One region of the Peribacillus sp. NPDC060253 genome, then DNA from elsewhere that is predicted to be linked to it. Evidence: riboswitches for the same ligand, from Rfam matches in the RefSeq annotation. Region 1 holds a riboswitch; each other region holds the start of a gene.
The links. A riboswitch is a leader RNA that binds a small molecule or an ion and turns the genes downstream of it on or off. The one in region 1 is predicted to bind cobalamin.
Positions count from the first base shown of each region.

Region 2: it holds a riboswitch for cobalamin, as region 1 does, so the genes downstream of both, ACFWE9_RS00610 (ABC transporter substrate-binding protein) here and metE (5-methyltetrahydropteroyltriglutamate--homocysteine S-methyltransferase) in region 1, are expected to answer to the same signal.
Region 3: it holds a riboswitch for cobalamin, as region 1 does, so the genes downstream of both, ACFWE9_RS14730 (hypothetical protein) here and metE (5-methyltetrahydropteroyltriglutamate--homocysteine S-methyltransferase) in region 1, are expected to answer to the same signal.
Region 4: it holds a riboswitch for cobalamin, as region 1 does, so the genes downstream of both, ACFWE9_RS18620 ((2Fe-2S) ferredoxin domain-containing protein) here and metE (5-methyltetrahydropteroyltriglutamate--homocysteine S-methyltransferase) in region 1, are expected to answer to the same signal.

Region 1 covers NZ_JBHXAS010000089.1:12,642-15,899, reverse strand. The annotation lists gene ACFWE9_RS19665 (aminopeptidase) at 1-29, opposite strand, end outside; gene bcp (thioredoxin-dependent thiol peroxidase) at 41-511, opposite strand; gene ACFWE9_RS19655 (potassium channel family protein) at 574-993, opposite strand; cobalamin riboswitch at 1,241-1,431, shown strand; gene metE (5-methyltetrahydropteroyltriglutamate--homocysteine S-methyltransferase) at 1,586-3,258, shown strand, end outside.
Region 2 covers NZ_JBHXAS010000001.1:112,843-116,100, reverse strand. The annotation lists tRNA gene ACFWE9_RS00620 (tRNA-Arg) at 257-330, opposite strand; gene ACFWE9_RS00615 (polysaccharide deacetylase family protein) at 612-1,457, shown strand; cobalamin riboswitch at 1,545-1,719, shown strand; gene ACFWE9_RS00610 (ABC transporter substrate-binding protein) at 1,897-2,862, shown strand; gene ACFWE9_RS00605 (FecCD family ABC transporter permease) at 2,825-3,258, shown strand, end outside.
Region 3 covers NZ_JBHXAS010000052.1:10,469-13,726, forward strand. The annotation lists gene ACFWE9_RS14720 (DUF58 domain-containing protein) at 1-289, opposite strand, end outside; gene ACFWE9_RS14725 (AAA family ATPase) at 289-1,245, opposite strand; cobalamin riboswitch at 1,433-1,651, shown strand; gene ACFWE9_RS14730 (hypothetical protein) at 1,842-2,348, shown strand; gene ACFWE9_RS14735 (ABC transporter substrate-binding protein) at 2,351-3,258, shown strand, end outside.
Region 4 covers NZ_JBHXAS010000079.1:7,817-11,074, reverse strand. The annotation lists gene ACFWE9_RS18630 (sirohydrochlorin chelatase) at 1-84, opposite strand, end outside; gene cobJ (precorrin-3B C(17)-methyltransferase) at 105-1,760, opposite strand; gene ACFWE9_RS18620 ((2Fe-2S) ferredoxin domain-containing protein) at 1,779-2,144, opposite strand; cobalamin riboswitch at 2,294-2,483, opposite strand; cobalamin riboswitch at 2,685-2,880, shown strand; gene ACFWE9_RS18615 (hypothetical protein) at 2,864-3,022, shown strand; gene ACFWE9_RS18610 (energy-coupling factor ABC transporter permease) at 3,056-3,258, shown strand, end outside.

The DNA.
Region 1 (3,258 bases):
GCAAGCTTCGTTATTCGCTTATCCTTCATCTGCCTGTCCCTTATTTTTCGAGGTCGCGAAGCGTTTCAAGAGCTTCTTCAACGTGGCCTTTGACCTTTACCTTACGCCATTCTTTGACGATCTTACCTTCCTTATCAATCAGAAAAGTTGAACGTTCAATGCCCATGTATTCCTTTCCGAAGTTCTTTTTCAATTGCCACACATCAAATGATTCAGCAGCTTCATGATTTTCATCAGCTAGCAGCAAAAAAGGCAATCCATGCTTTTCAATGAATTTTTCATGACGTGTTGCCGGGTCTGGACTGATCCCTATGATGACGGCGTTCAGTTCCTCAAACTGCTCATTATGGTCCCGGAAATCACAGGCCTCCGTCGTGCAGCCTGGTGTCATATCTTTTGGGTAAAAATATAAAACAATGTATTTGCCCTTAAAATCCGATAAGGAAACCAATTCTCCATTGTTTGCAGTGAGTTGAAAATCAGGTGCTTTTTCGCCAATATTAACAGTCATTTTGAACCCTCCATTTCTTTCATTATGGTAAGAGTACCCAATAATCGAAAGAAACACAACTTTCATTTATCCTTCCTATCTTTCTGATCCAAGTCGATTACCGTCCGAATCACAAACGCTGCCGGGAGCGTGTACCCGATGAAGGCCTGAATCGTAGCTATCATCCTGCCCATGCCTATTGGGGCTATATCTCCATACCCTACAGAAAACATCGTCATCGCACTAAAATAAAAAGAAGTCTTCAGCTGTTCATAGAAAGTCCCATCCAAACGATTGCCCATATCAAGAATCACCGAATGATTCTGAAGCTCGTATAATAAATAAATCAGTGCAAATCCAACTAATATTGTCGCATATAAATTGCCAAGCCACAGCAAATCCTCCAAGGAAAACTTCTTTCCTCCTGACTCAACAAGAAATAACGTCCGAATGCTCATCACCATGCAAAAAATGATTCCTGCAATCAAGATGTAGAATGTCATTCCCCACGCCCCATTTCAAAACGCCACTTCCTTTATACATACTCCCTGTCCAAACAATATATTCTTTATTAGGGACTGACTTCATACTTACCACTCCCACAGCCACTACGGGTTCGTCAGGGGTCGGGAGCTTTTTCCTTGTTGACCATTAAGGTCGGATATGTTAAGATTGTCTAAATTTTTATAATAGTTTTTATTTTATAAAAGTTTAGTGCCTGCAGTCAGCTTATCGAGCAGGTTTTATGAAATTTCATATGTGGAAATAGGTTCCTAATTTTCATTAGGATTAAAAGGGAAGCCCGGTGTAATTCCGGCACGGTCCCGCCACTGTAATGGGAATGTTAGCGCCATCCATATGCCACTGATCTTAAGGATTGGGAAGGCTGGAGCTAATGATATTCCCTAAGTCAGGAGACCTGCCTGTTTCAACAACACTGTTTTAACCTACGGGAGATAGGGAGGTGTTAGGGACCTTATAATTGAAAGGGGTATTTTGCATACCTCTTTATTCTAAGCATTTCTAACTTTCTCTTTTTGACGGTTAGGGGTGCTTTTTTTGTTGTTTTCCATCAAATTAAAAGAATGCAGGAGGATGAGAATATTGAAAAGTAGTAGTTTAGGGTACCCGCGAATCGGTGAAGATCGTGAATGGAAACGCACATTGGAAGCTTACTGGTCCGGGAAAATCGTTGAAACGGAATTTACGGCACAACTAGAAGCCATCCGGTTGGGCAATTTGCAAAAACAGAAAGATCAAGGCATTGATATCATTCCTGTCAATGACTTCACTTTATATGATCAAATGCTCGATATGTCGGTCATGTTCGGTCTTGTTCCTGAACGTTATTCCGCTTATGAAGGCGGCGCCGTTCCCCTTTCCGTTTATTACTCCATGGCCCGTGGTAACAAGGATGAAGTCGCTTCAGAAATGACGAAATGGTTCAATACGAACTATCACTATATCGTCCCGGAATTAAAACGGGCACAGCTGAACTTAACAGAAAACAAACCACTTGCTGCATACCGGGAAGCCAAGGAAAAGCTAGGGATTGAAACGAAGCCCGTGTTAATTGGACCTTATACCTTCATCTCCCTTTCCAAAGGCTTCAACAAAGAAGATATTCCTGGCATCATCCTGAGTTTGCTTCCCCTATACACGCAAATCCTGCAAGAGTTGGAGCAAGAAGGAGTGAAATGGGTGCAAATCGATGAACCTTCCATTGTTTCATCAATTTCCAAAGATGATATGCAAACAGTTGCATACCTCTACGAAAAACTGAATGAAGCAGCACCAAACCTGAACATCATGCTTCAAACATACTTTGATGCCGTGGAACACTACCAAGAGGTCATTGAATTACAAGTTCAGGGGATCGGTCTTGATTTTGTACATGACAAAGGGAAGAATCTTAGTAATCTTGAAGAATTCGGCTTCCCGAAGAACAAAGTGCTTGGTGCAGGTGTGATTGACGGAAAAAACATTTGGCTTTCTGATTTAACGAAAAAAATCCAATTGATCGAGACGCTTAAGAAAAAAGTAGCCGAAGACCAGATCTGGCTTCAGCCCTCTTGTTCCCTGCTTCATGTCCCAGTGACCGTCCGCAATGAGACTCTGATTGCCAAAGAAGTGAAAGAGGCCCTTGCTTTCGCTGATGAGAAGCTTAAAGAAATCACACTCTTGGTCAAAGGAAATAACCAAGGTCTAGATGCTATCGCCGAAAAAGTGGACGCCAATAAATTAGCGGTTCAAACGTTAGCAAGTTCAAATGCACGAAATCATAAAAGTGTACAATCCAATGTCGAAAAGGTTAAAACCAAGACCACAGGACGTCAGCTTCCATTTAAAGAGCGTTATCAAAAACAACAGGACTTTTTCAAATTGCCTTTTCTTCCTTCCACTACGATCGGCAGCTTTCCGCAGACAGTTGAAGTTAAACAAGCACGCGGGAAATTCAAAAGAGGAGAATGGACCGCTTCGCAATATGAAACATTCGTAAACGAAGAAATCGGCAGGTGGATCGAAATCCAAGAAGAAATCGGTTTGGATGTTCTCGTTCACGGGGAATTCGAACGGACGGATATGGTTGAATATTTCGGTCATAAGTTAGGAGGATTCGTCTTTCTAGAAAAGGGCTGGGTACAATCCTATGGATCCCGCTGTGTGAAACCACCAGTCATCTACGGCGACGTCCATTTTATCGAACCGATGACAGTCAGGGAAAGTGTATACGCACAAACACTGACGAAGAAGACGGTAAAGGGAAT
Region 2 (3,258 bases), on a different contig from region 1:
ACGCGGCTCCAGTTCCTTCAGAACGAGTGTGATTTCGTTCTTTTATCTGTGTGCCACGTTTTACTACTTTTTTAGCCAAAAAGAAAAGCACCTCCAAACAATGAAAAGTTTTAGTGAATAGAATCACCATTGTTTCCAATATTCAGAAGTGCTTTTATCCGACATACGTGATACAGCCTTTTTCAGTTAAGCCAAAAGAAAAACCCTGCTATAAAACGGCTTTAACCGCACTATAACAGGGTCTTCCATACATTAGCGTCCCAGATAGGAATCGAACCTACGACCTACAGCTTAGGAGGCTGTCGCTCTATCCTGCTGAGCTACTGGGACATATAAAAAGTCGACGACTTATTTATTATATTTCTTATAGGCAAACTTTTCAAGCTAATAGCTTGTACTTATGAAAAAATTTCATCATTAAAGCTTAACTGGTGATAAAGTACAGTCCAATAAAGTTTGGTGAGGATGGGTACCAACTCTTTATATTCCTTTTTTTGTGTTAATTGGGATACTTTATTATTCAATACTTTTCTGGTACTATTATGCTAGAAAAAAATAGGAGAATGATAGTGGGAAAATACAGAGTTTTAAGCATAGTAGCATTGCTGGGGATGTTCATTTTACCTGGATGCTCACAAGGGGTTTTAGATAAAATAGGTAAAAAGACGGCTGCACCGATTACGGAAGAGAATATTGAGGTGGCTGCTGCAGCGGAGAATGATGCCAAAATCGATTCGGAGGATGAAGCAAGTCCTGAGCGAATCGATACGAGGAACTGGATAAGGGCCGAGTCCACGGTTCAGCTTCCGATATTGATGTATCATAGCATATCTGAAGGTAATAACCTTCGGGTGCCAAAAGAGGAATTCCGAATGCAAATGGCTTGGCTTCGGGAAAATGGATACCATACATTATCCCCTAATGAAGCATTTCACGTTTTAACCGAAAATCGAATGCCAAGTGAAAAGTGTGTCTGGATTACTTTTGATGATGGGTATACAGATAACTACACGGAGGCTTTTCCTATATTAAGAGAATATGACATGAAAGCGACCATTTTCATGATTGGGAAATCCATTGAAAAAGGTCATCACCTGACGGAAGGTCAAATGATGGAGATGAGCAGAAATGGGATTTCCATCGAAAGTCATACAATCAACCATCTTGAGCTGAACCGGATGACCCCAGAGCAGCAAGCAGTCGAAATGGTCCAGTCAAAGGATTTATTCGATCGAATCCTCCATCAGGACACGACAGTACTTTCGTATCCAGTTGGTCGGTATAACGAAGAGAGTCTCAGGCTGTCGGAAGAAGCTGGATACAAGATGGCAGTTACGACCGAACCTGGCGGGGCCTCCGGTGATCAAGGTATGTATGCCCTGCATCGCGTTCGGATTTCACCCGGATTATCGGTTGGTGGGTTTGCGTCACTGATTGAAAATGCTACAAATCATTGAAGAGGGACAGGGCATTTTGGAGCCAGTCAGAAAAATCATATAATAATAGATTCTTACATGGTGTATAATGAAAAGCAGTGAAAATTACATACATATGAGCGATTTGGTGTCTTAATGACTTAAAAGGGAAGCTGGTTGAATGCCAGCGCGGTCCCGCCACTGTATATGGGAGTTAACGGCTGTGAACCACTGTATGAGATATGGGAAGGTGCCGTTGACGATAACCATGAGCCAGGAGACCTGCCAAGATTCGTACACCTATAACCTACGCGGATGGGAAGGTGTGTGGCAGACCTAAAGAGTCCGTAATTATATTGTTGCCATACAAGCATCTTCCGTTTAACGGGAGATGCTTTTTGTTTTGATGCGCATCTTCGTTTGAAGGAAGCGCTATTTCATAGGTGGGAAAAACTAAATAAAAAGATTGTGGGGAATGAAAATGAAGAAAATTTTTGGTCTGATACTGGTGTTATTACTGACTGCAGGTATGATCGTTGGTTGCAGCGGGGGATCTAATGACGGAACGGAAAAGCAGCAAACGAATCATGCTCAACACCAAGCTTTCCCGATTACGATTAAAGATGCAACGGGTGAAAAAGTAACGATAGAAGAAAAACCGAAGAAAATCGTTACGTTGATACCAAGTAATACGGAAGTGGTATTTGCTCTTGGTTTGGGTAAAAAGGTTGTTGGTGTTTCCGACAATGATAATTACCCGGAAGAAACGAAAGAAATCGAAAAAGTTGGCGGAATGGAAATGAATACGGAGTTGATTGTTTCCTTAAAGCCTGATCTTGTTCTTGCCCATGCATCCAGTGCCCATAATTCAAGTGAGGGATTAAAACAGATTAAGGATGCTGGAATAGATGTCCTTGTAGTCAATGATGCACAAAGCTTCGACGAAGTGTATGAGTCTATCGATATGATTGGACAGGCAACAGGAGAACATGATAAGGCAAAAGAAATCATTACCGATATGAAAACGAAGCTGAAGGCTTTATCTGAAAAAGCCAAATCCGTAAAGGAAGCGGATAGAAAGACCGTTTTAGTGGAGGTTTCGCCGTCTCCGGAAATATATACACCTGGAAAAAATACATTCATGAATGAAATGCTTCAAATGATTTCAGCGAAGAATGCAGCGGCTGAATTGGACGGTTGGGCAAAAATTGATGAAGAGTCGATGATTGCTGCAAATCCGGATGTCATTATTACAACGTATGGTTATTATACAAAAGATCCAATCAGTGAAGTGACCGGCAGAAAAGGATGGCAAGACGTAAAAGCTGTTAAGAATGGCCAAGTCTTTGATGTCCATTCTGACTTGGTGACCCGTTCCGGTCCACGCTTAATAGAGGGAGTAGAGGAACTTGCCAAATCAGTCTATCCGAACGTATTTGACAAATAAAGGGGCGTTTGCTTATTTGATTGCGTTATTGTTTTTACTTTTTGCTTGTACGATTGGCATTTCCTTTGGTTCGGTACCAGTACCGATTCCCGTACTTATACAAATAATCGGCAAGGAGATTTTTCATTTACCGCTTTCCGTTGATCCGGATGTGATGCTGACGAATATCGTGATGAACATCCGCTTGCCGCGTGTATTGCTTGCGGGTTTGGTTGGTGCTTCACTTGCGATTGCGGGTGCGGCATTTCAGGGATTGCTCCGGAATCCGCTCGCTGACCCTTACACATTAGGTATATCATCAGGAGCATCAGTCGGAGCTGTATTGACCTTATTCTTGAATGTATCACTACCATTCATCGGTTTATATACTCTTCCGGTATTGAGTATCTCATGTTC
Region 3 (3,258 bases), on a different contig from region 1:
CCACCACCATCAATAAAAGAGGCAGCCTGTTTTTACGGGTAAATGTCATGGAGATTTCAACAGATTCACCGGCCTGACATTCTCTTTTATTGACCTTTCTTTCAACCGTAAAGGCGTGAAGCGGATATAACAATAGAATCACAGCGTACACAGCGAACGGCAAAAATGAATAAAAAATGAACCAACTGACAAAACCGCCTTGAAACATCGCAAAACAAAAGGAAAATGCCATCAGAAATAACAGGCCAATCACACTCAGGTTTTTCTTTAGAATGATGAAATGGCGCATTAGGTTACAGCCCGCTTCACAGGCACTTGAGTCATCGCGACGATTTCATGGATCACCATTCCAGCGTCGAATCCATCATAATTCGCTTCAGGTTTCAAAATAAGGCGGTGGGAGAATACGAACGGAACTAAATATTGAACATCGTCCGGAAGAACATAATCCCTGCCCTGGAGAAGTGCGTAGGCTTGGGCTGCCTTCATCAATGCAATCGAACCACGCGGGCTTACCCCTAGATAGACTCCTTCATGTGTACGGGTTTGATTCGCCAATTCAACAATATAACGTTTTATTGTATCATCCACGATTACCGCTTTAGCCTCCGCCTGTAAAGCGAGCAGTTCATCTATGGTGATGACGGATTCCAGCTCTTCAAGCGGTGCCATATATTGAGCCCTTTGCAGTACCTCTATCTCTTCTTCCACACCTGGATAGCCCATTTTCATTTTTAACAGGAATCTATCCAATTGAGCCTCCGGAAGCGGGTATGTCCCTTCGTACTCGATGGGATTTTGTGTCGCCATGACGAAAAAGGGCTTATCCAATCCTCTTGTGATACCGTCTATCGTCACACTTGCCTCTTCCATCGCTTCAAGCAAGGCGGACTGCGTCTTCGGCGAAGTCCGGTTAATTTCATCCGCTAAAATAATATGGCCCATTATCGGTCCTGGCCTAAAAATGAATTCTTGTTCCTTAGGATTGAAGATCGAAACACCCGTTACATCAGAAGGCAGTAAATCAGGCGTGAATTGTATCCGCTTAAAGCTTGCACCTATGGATTTTGCCAGTGCCCTGACCATCACAGTCTTGCCGACACCCGGAACATCCTCCAATAAAACATGCCCACCGGAAAGAAGTGCCACGATGCTTAGCTCTGCTATATCCCGTTTTCCAATAATCACCTTTTCAATGTTTCCTAGAACCTTTTCAAGTTTTTGATTGACCTGCTTATATATCATTCTCTACCTCCCGAAAACACCTATCACTTTTATTTCATACCTATTCTATCAATATTATTTTACATTAACCTCCAATTAAACCTTACATTGTAATTTTACTAGATATTAAGTAAACCATAAACGAAATTCTCTAAAAATATTAATACTCTATAAGGAAAAAGGTATGGTAAACTGTTGCTAAGTGAATATAAACCTTTCAGAAAAAGGTGCTGCCCAGTCAGCTTAATAGGGAATTCGGTTTAAAACCGAAGCTGTTTCCGCAACTGTAAATGCTAATGAAATAGGATGCATACCACTATTTGAGGATGAAATCGCACGTCGATTACCATCCATTTACCCAAATGGGAAGGTTCTTAGAGTAAGATGAAGCACAAGCCAGGAGACCTGCCTTTTTTTATCGTATCATGCTCTTCGGAAGATAGGAGATTGTACGGCAGTCTTCCATCTTTTTTCTACTATGATGTTCGATGCCGACCAAGTCTCTTGGTCGGCTTTTTGTTTGCTGCAAAAAGCGATAAGGAGGTCATTCACATAACTACGTACAGGAGGTGGGAGCTTTGGCAAAAAAGGACTTTCGATTTCTATGCTACCCATACATGCGCGAATCCGTTTCTACCGTCGATTTTGAAATCCGCACAGACTCATTGACGACACAAATCGGCCTGGCTGCCTCGCTTACTAAGGATGTCCCGGACGTATACCGTGACTTAATGGAATTACTGCCCATGGCTTACCATTTGAATGGTTCAGTTCGTGGGAAATTAGCCATTACCGACAATGACCTGGACCGGTTAAGTGGAATCTATGACCGGTATGTCGCTGAAGTAAAAGATCGCATCGAGACATTTGTCCTTCCACAAGGCTCTACGGCAGCATGTGCTCTGCACACTTGCCGCAGTGAAGCCAAAAAGTCCGTACGCGCTTTACATAAGGTAAGTCTAGAAAGAGAGATTCCAGCCATTCTCTTTGATTACGCACACTTGCTTGCAAACGTTTTATTCGTAATGGCAGTATACGTCAATAAGCACGAGGGTATCGAGGAGATTCCTTTTATAAGCAAATCATACCCAACCAAACCCTTGAAAAAGAAAGTGGAGGAATAATAATGAAGAAAACCCTACAATTCAGCTGGATTTCCATGCTGTTGCTTACCCTTTTCCTTTCCGGATGTGGAGTAACCGATGATTCAGCCTCAAAGGATAATAAAGATACTAACAAGGCAGACAAAGCCTATACTGTTACAGATGATACTGGAAAGAAAATAAAATTCGATAAAGTGCCGGAAACAGTTGTTTCACTTCAACCAAGCAATACGGAAATCCTATTTGCTCTTGGGCAGGGAAAAAAAGTCGTTGGCGTGACAGACTTTGATGATTATCCTAAGGAAGCAAAGGATATTGAACATGTTTCAGACTCTGTGAATATCAATACAGAAAAAATCATTGCCTTGAAGCCAGATGCCATCATTGCTTATACCATCGGTGATGAAACGACACTGAAACCACTCGAAGATGCTGGCATCCCTGTATTTGTCATTAAATCTGCGGCAAATTTTGATGATGTATATGGAGATATTGGGCAGATTGCTAAAGTCATGGGTGTTACCGATAAAGGGAATAAATTAGTGAAAGATATCAAATCCCAAATTACAAGTGTCGAAGACAAAGTGAAAACGTTAGATGAAAAGGAACAAACATACTTTGAAATTAGTCCTGCTCCGGAAATCTATACAACAGGTGCTGAAACCTTCCAACAAGAAATCCTGGACACAGCAGGCATTAAAAACATCTTTGACGACCAAAAAGGCTGGGTTAAAGTATCCGAAGAAGAAATCGTCAAGCGGAACCCTAAAGCCATCATTACCACTGCCACATATGCAGAAGATGCTGTTGGTGAAATTAAATCGCGTAAAGGCTGGGAAGATATCGATGCCGTGAAAAATGATGACGTCCATTTGCTTGATGAAAATGTCATGTCAAGACCTGGACCAAGGATTGGTGAAGCTGTAGAACT
Region 4 (3,258 bases), on a different contig from region 1:
AATCATATTTTCAATAAACTTGAGGACCTCTTCATTTCCTGAAGCCAAGCGGCTTCCGTGACCTACGAATAATACTGCTTTCATTTACTTTCCCCCTCTTTAAATTAGTCTTCACAAGGCGCAGGCTCTATGTGTATTTTGGGAGCAATGTCCTGATAAGAATAACTCTGAATCTTTTTGGCACGTTTGAAGTATTTAAACAGCCGCTCATTTGGATGGGCATTTTGCTTATACTCTTCTACAATGTCCGTGATCAATGCAACAAGCTGTTCCGGATCAATGCCTTCCGCAACCGGCTGACCTGGATGGGCTGTTCTTCCAACTGGTTTAGCTCCAAGGAATAAGTCAAATTTCCCTTTTCGGAAGACAATCCCGATGTCATCCATCACGGCGCTATAACAAGCCATTCCACACCCATTAAAACCGATGTTCAATTCCTTAGGCAATTTCATGCCGCCAAGGACCCTTTGTATTTCGTCTGCATAAGGAATAGATTCGGTTTTTTCACCATCACAGAAATCACACGCTTTTAATGTCAGTACATCTCCAATCGGTGATAATAGAAAGTTTGCTGATTGTAATTTCCAAGTGATGTTCTCCGGATCCGTTGTCGGGATCTTTAAAATGATCTTATGATTTGGCGTGTATTCCATCGTTCCCTTTTCCCCGACAACTTCCGCCAGTGTCATCATTTGTTTGGGAGTGAATTGTTTATTCGCTACCCCTGGACTGACGGCAAGCTCAAACACCGACTCCATTTTTTGCTGAACAATCGGCTTGATGGATTGCTGAACGGTTTGACCCTTCACTCTTGACAGGGCTTCCATGGCCATTTCAAAGGAAGCGAGCTTCTTTTCTGGTGCTTTTGTAAGTAATCCAACTCCTCCAGGAGACTCGGTGAAGGATTCTTGCATGGAACCGGCTTCTTGATCTAATGCCCACGGTTCTGCTTCTTTTTGCAGACGTTGATGCGGCTTCAATGTTTGTTTTTCCGAATTCAATGTATATTTCCTCTGATAACCTCTTGGTGTGATGATTTTGTCATCGTATAAGAAGGTGGATGAATTACCGATAATGACGGTGGTCAGCATTCCAATATCGTGATTCAACATATCTTTTAAATTCGTGATGACAATATCCTGACGATCACGATATGCACTTTTCACCAACCCGACAGGTGTATCGGGTGAACGGTAGCGAAGCAGAATTTTCTGTGTTTCAACAATTTGCCTTGTCCGCCTGCCGCTTCGAGGATTATAAAGGGCAATGACAAAATCAGCCATTGCAGCAGCCTCCACCCTTTTAGCGATAAGATCCCATGGCGTTAAATGATCACTGAGGCTAATGGTGCACGAATCGTGCATGACAGGTGCCCCAAGTAAAGATGCACATGAATTAATGGCAGAAATACCAGGAATGACTTCAATGCCTACCCCCGTTTCTTCTTTCCACCCTTTTTCAATCAATACCTCATAAACCAATCCAGCCATTCCGTAAACACCGGCATCTCCACTGGAAATTACAGCTACTTTCTTTCCCAACTCCGCTTGTTTGACTGCTTCCTGTGCACGTGATACCTCTTCAGTCATCCCCGTACTAATAATCGTTTGATCTGTAAGAAGCCCCTGAATGAGTTCAACATAAGTTTTATACCCAATGATATAGTCACTTTCTTGAAGGGCTTCAACAGCACGTTTGGTAATATGTTCAAAATTCCCTGGACCAAAGCCCACTACGAATAATTTACCGTTTGTACTCATTAAGACATCTCCTTTTACTTATTTGTTCTTTGAAATACCTGTATGAGCAGGAAAATCAGGATTAGGGGCCATTTCCCCATCAGTAAATTGATAAATCATTTGAGGTACAAACTCCCCATCATCGATAGTACGCACAATCTGCCGACCAAAGTCAGGGGAATCCACTCGATACCATTTCCCTTGGGGATAGGCAATCACAACGCAGGCATCCTTACATCTTCCGTTACAGCGAGTCCTCGTTGTATGTATTTTCAGATCCAGTCCCTTTGAAGTGATTTCATCGCGGATGGCTTGGGTCACTTCTTCTCCGCCTTTTTTCATGCAACTGCTCCCATTACAAATAAACAGATGCGAGTTTGTCCCCTGCAAATTCCAAGTAGTCATCTTCTTCCTCCTGAGTTCAGGGAAAAGGCAAAATAAAAAACCTTAACATAAGAGTCAAGGTTTAAAAAACTATATGAATGAGAAGCACTCTGCAAATATGCTGAATCTCCCAAAATCGTCATAGTCCTTCTACCTTTCCCTCCGAAAAGTATCATACAATTTCAAAAGCAGGTTTCCTGGCTTACGCTTCATTTTACTTTGTCCCTTCCCGGCTTTAAGCCAGTGGTTATCGACAAATTCATCAGCGTTTACAGTAGCGGGGGCTGCATCGGATTTTCACCGATTTCCCTATTATCCCTTGCATATTCACACAAGAGCACTTTTAAAATGAAATATTTGGTTTTATTATACAATTATAGCTAACCTTATCTATCATATAACAACTTTAGCAAAATTCAATAGTTTATTCCGACTGTTTAGAAAAGTTTAATAGTGTAAATCCAGCCATAAGCCTTTCCTCTCTGCGATTTTAGTGAAAAAAAAAAAGAGAGTGTAGCTGGAATTATTTCTTTATGGTACACTATACGAGAATTTTCGAAATAATTACATAAGTTTTATGGTGTTGAATTTCTCGGAATTCAGCTTAAAAGGGAAGCCGGTGAAAGTCCGGAGCGGTCCCGCCACTGTAAAGGGAAGTCCTATTACGTTAACATTTATCCACTGTCAAATGAGATGGGAAGGAAGTAACGGGACAATGAACCTAAGCCAGGAGACCTGCCATGAAGCGTGAAACTGTTTCAGCCTACGAGGATGGGTGTGCGGATCAGGCAGAATGGCCCATATTGGTTTATGCTGCAAAATTCCTGTTCATTACGCACTTCTTTCTTTTGAGAGAAGTGCTTTTTATGTTGGGCGCCGCTTTTCTTCTAAAGTTTTGATCAGAAAAATTAAAGGTGTTGAAAGGAGAAAGAATGAAAAGAGTCAATTGGAAAATTCTTTATTTTGTCATTTTACTGCTTCTTGTCCCAAAACGTGCGATGGCCATGCATATCATGGAGGGCTTTTTACCAATTGAATGGGCCATATTTTGGTGGGCCGTGACCCTTCCATTTCTAATCTTGGGTTACCGGTCCATTAGGTCCAAAGTAAGGGAAAACCCAGAAACAAAAATGAT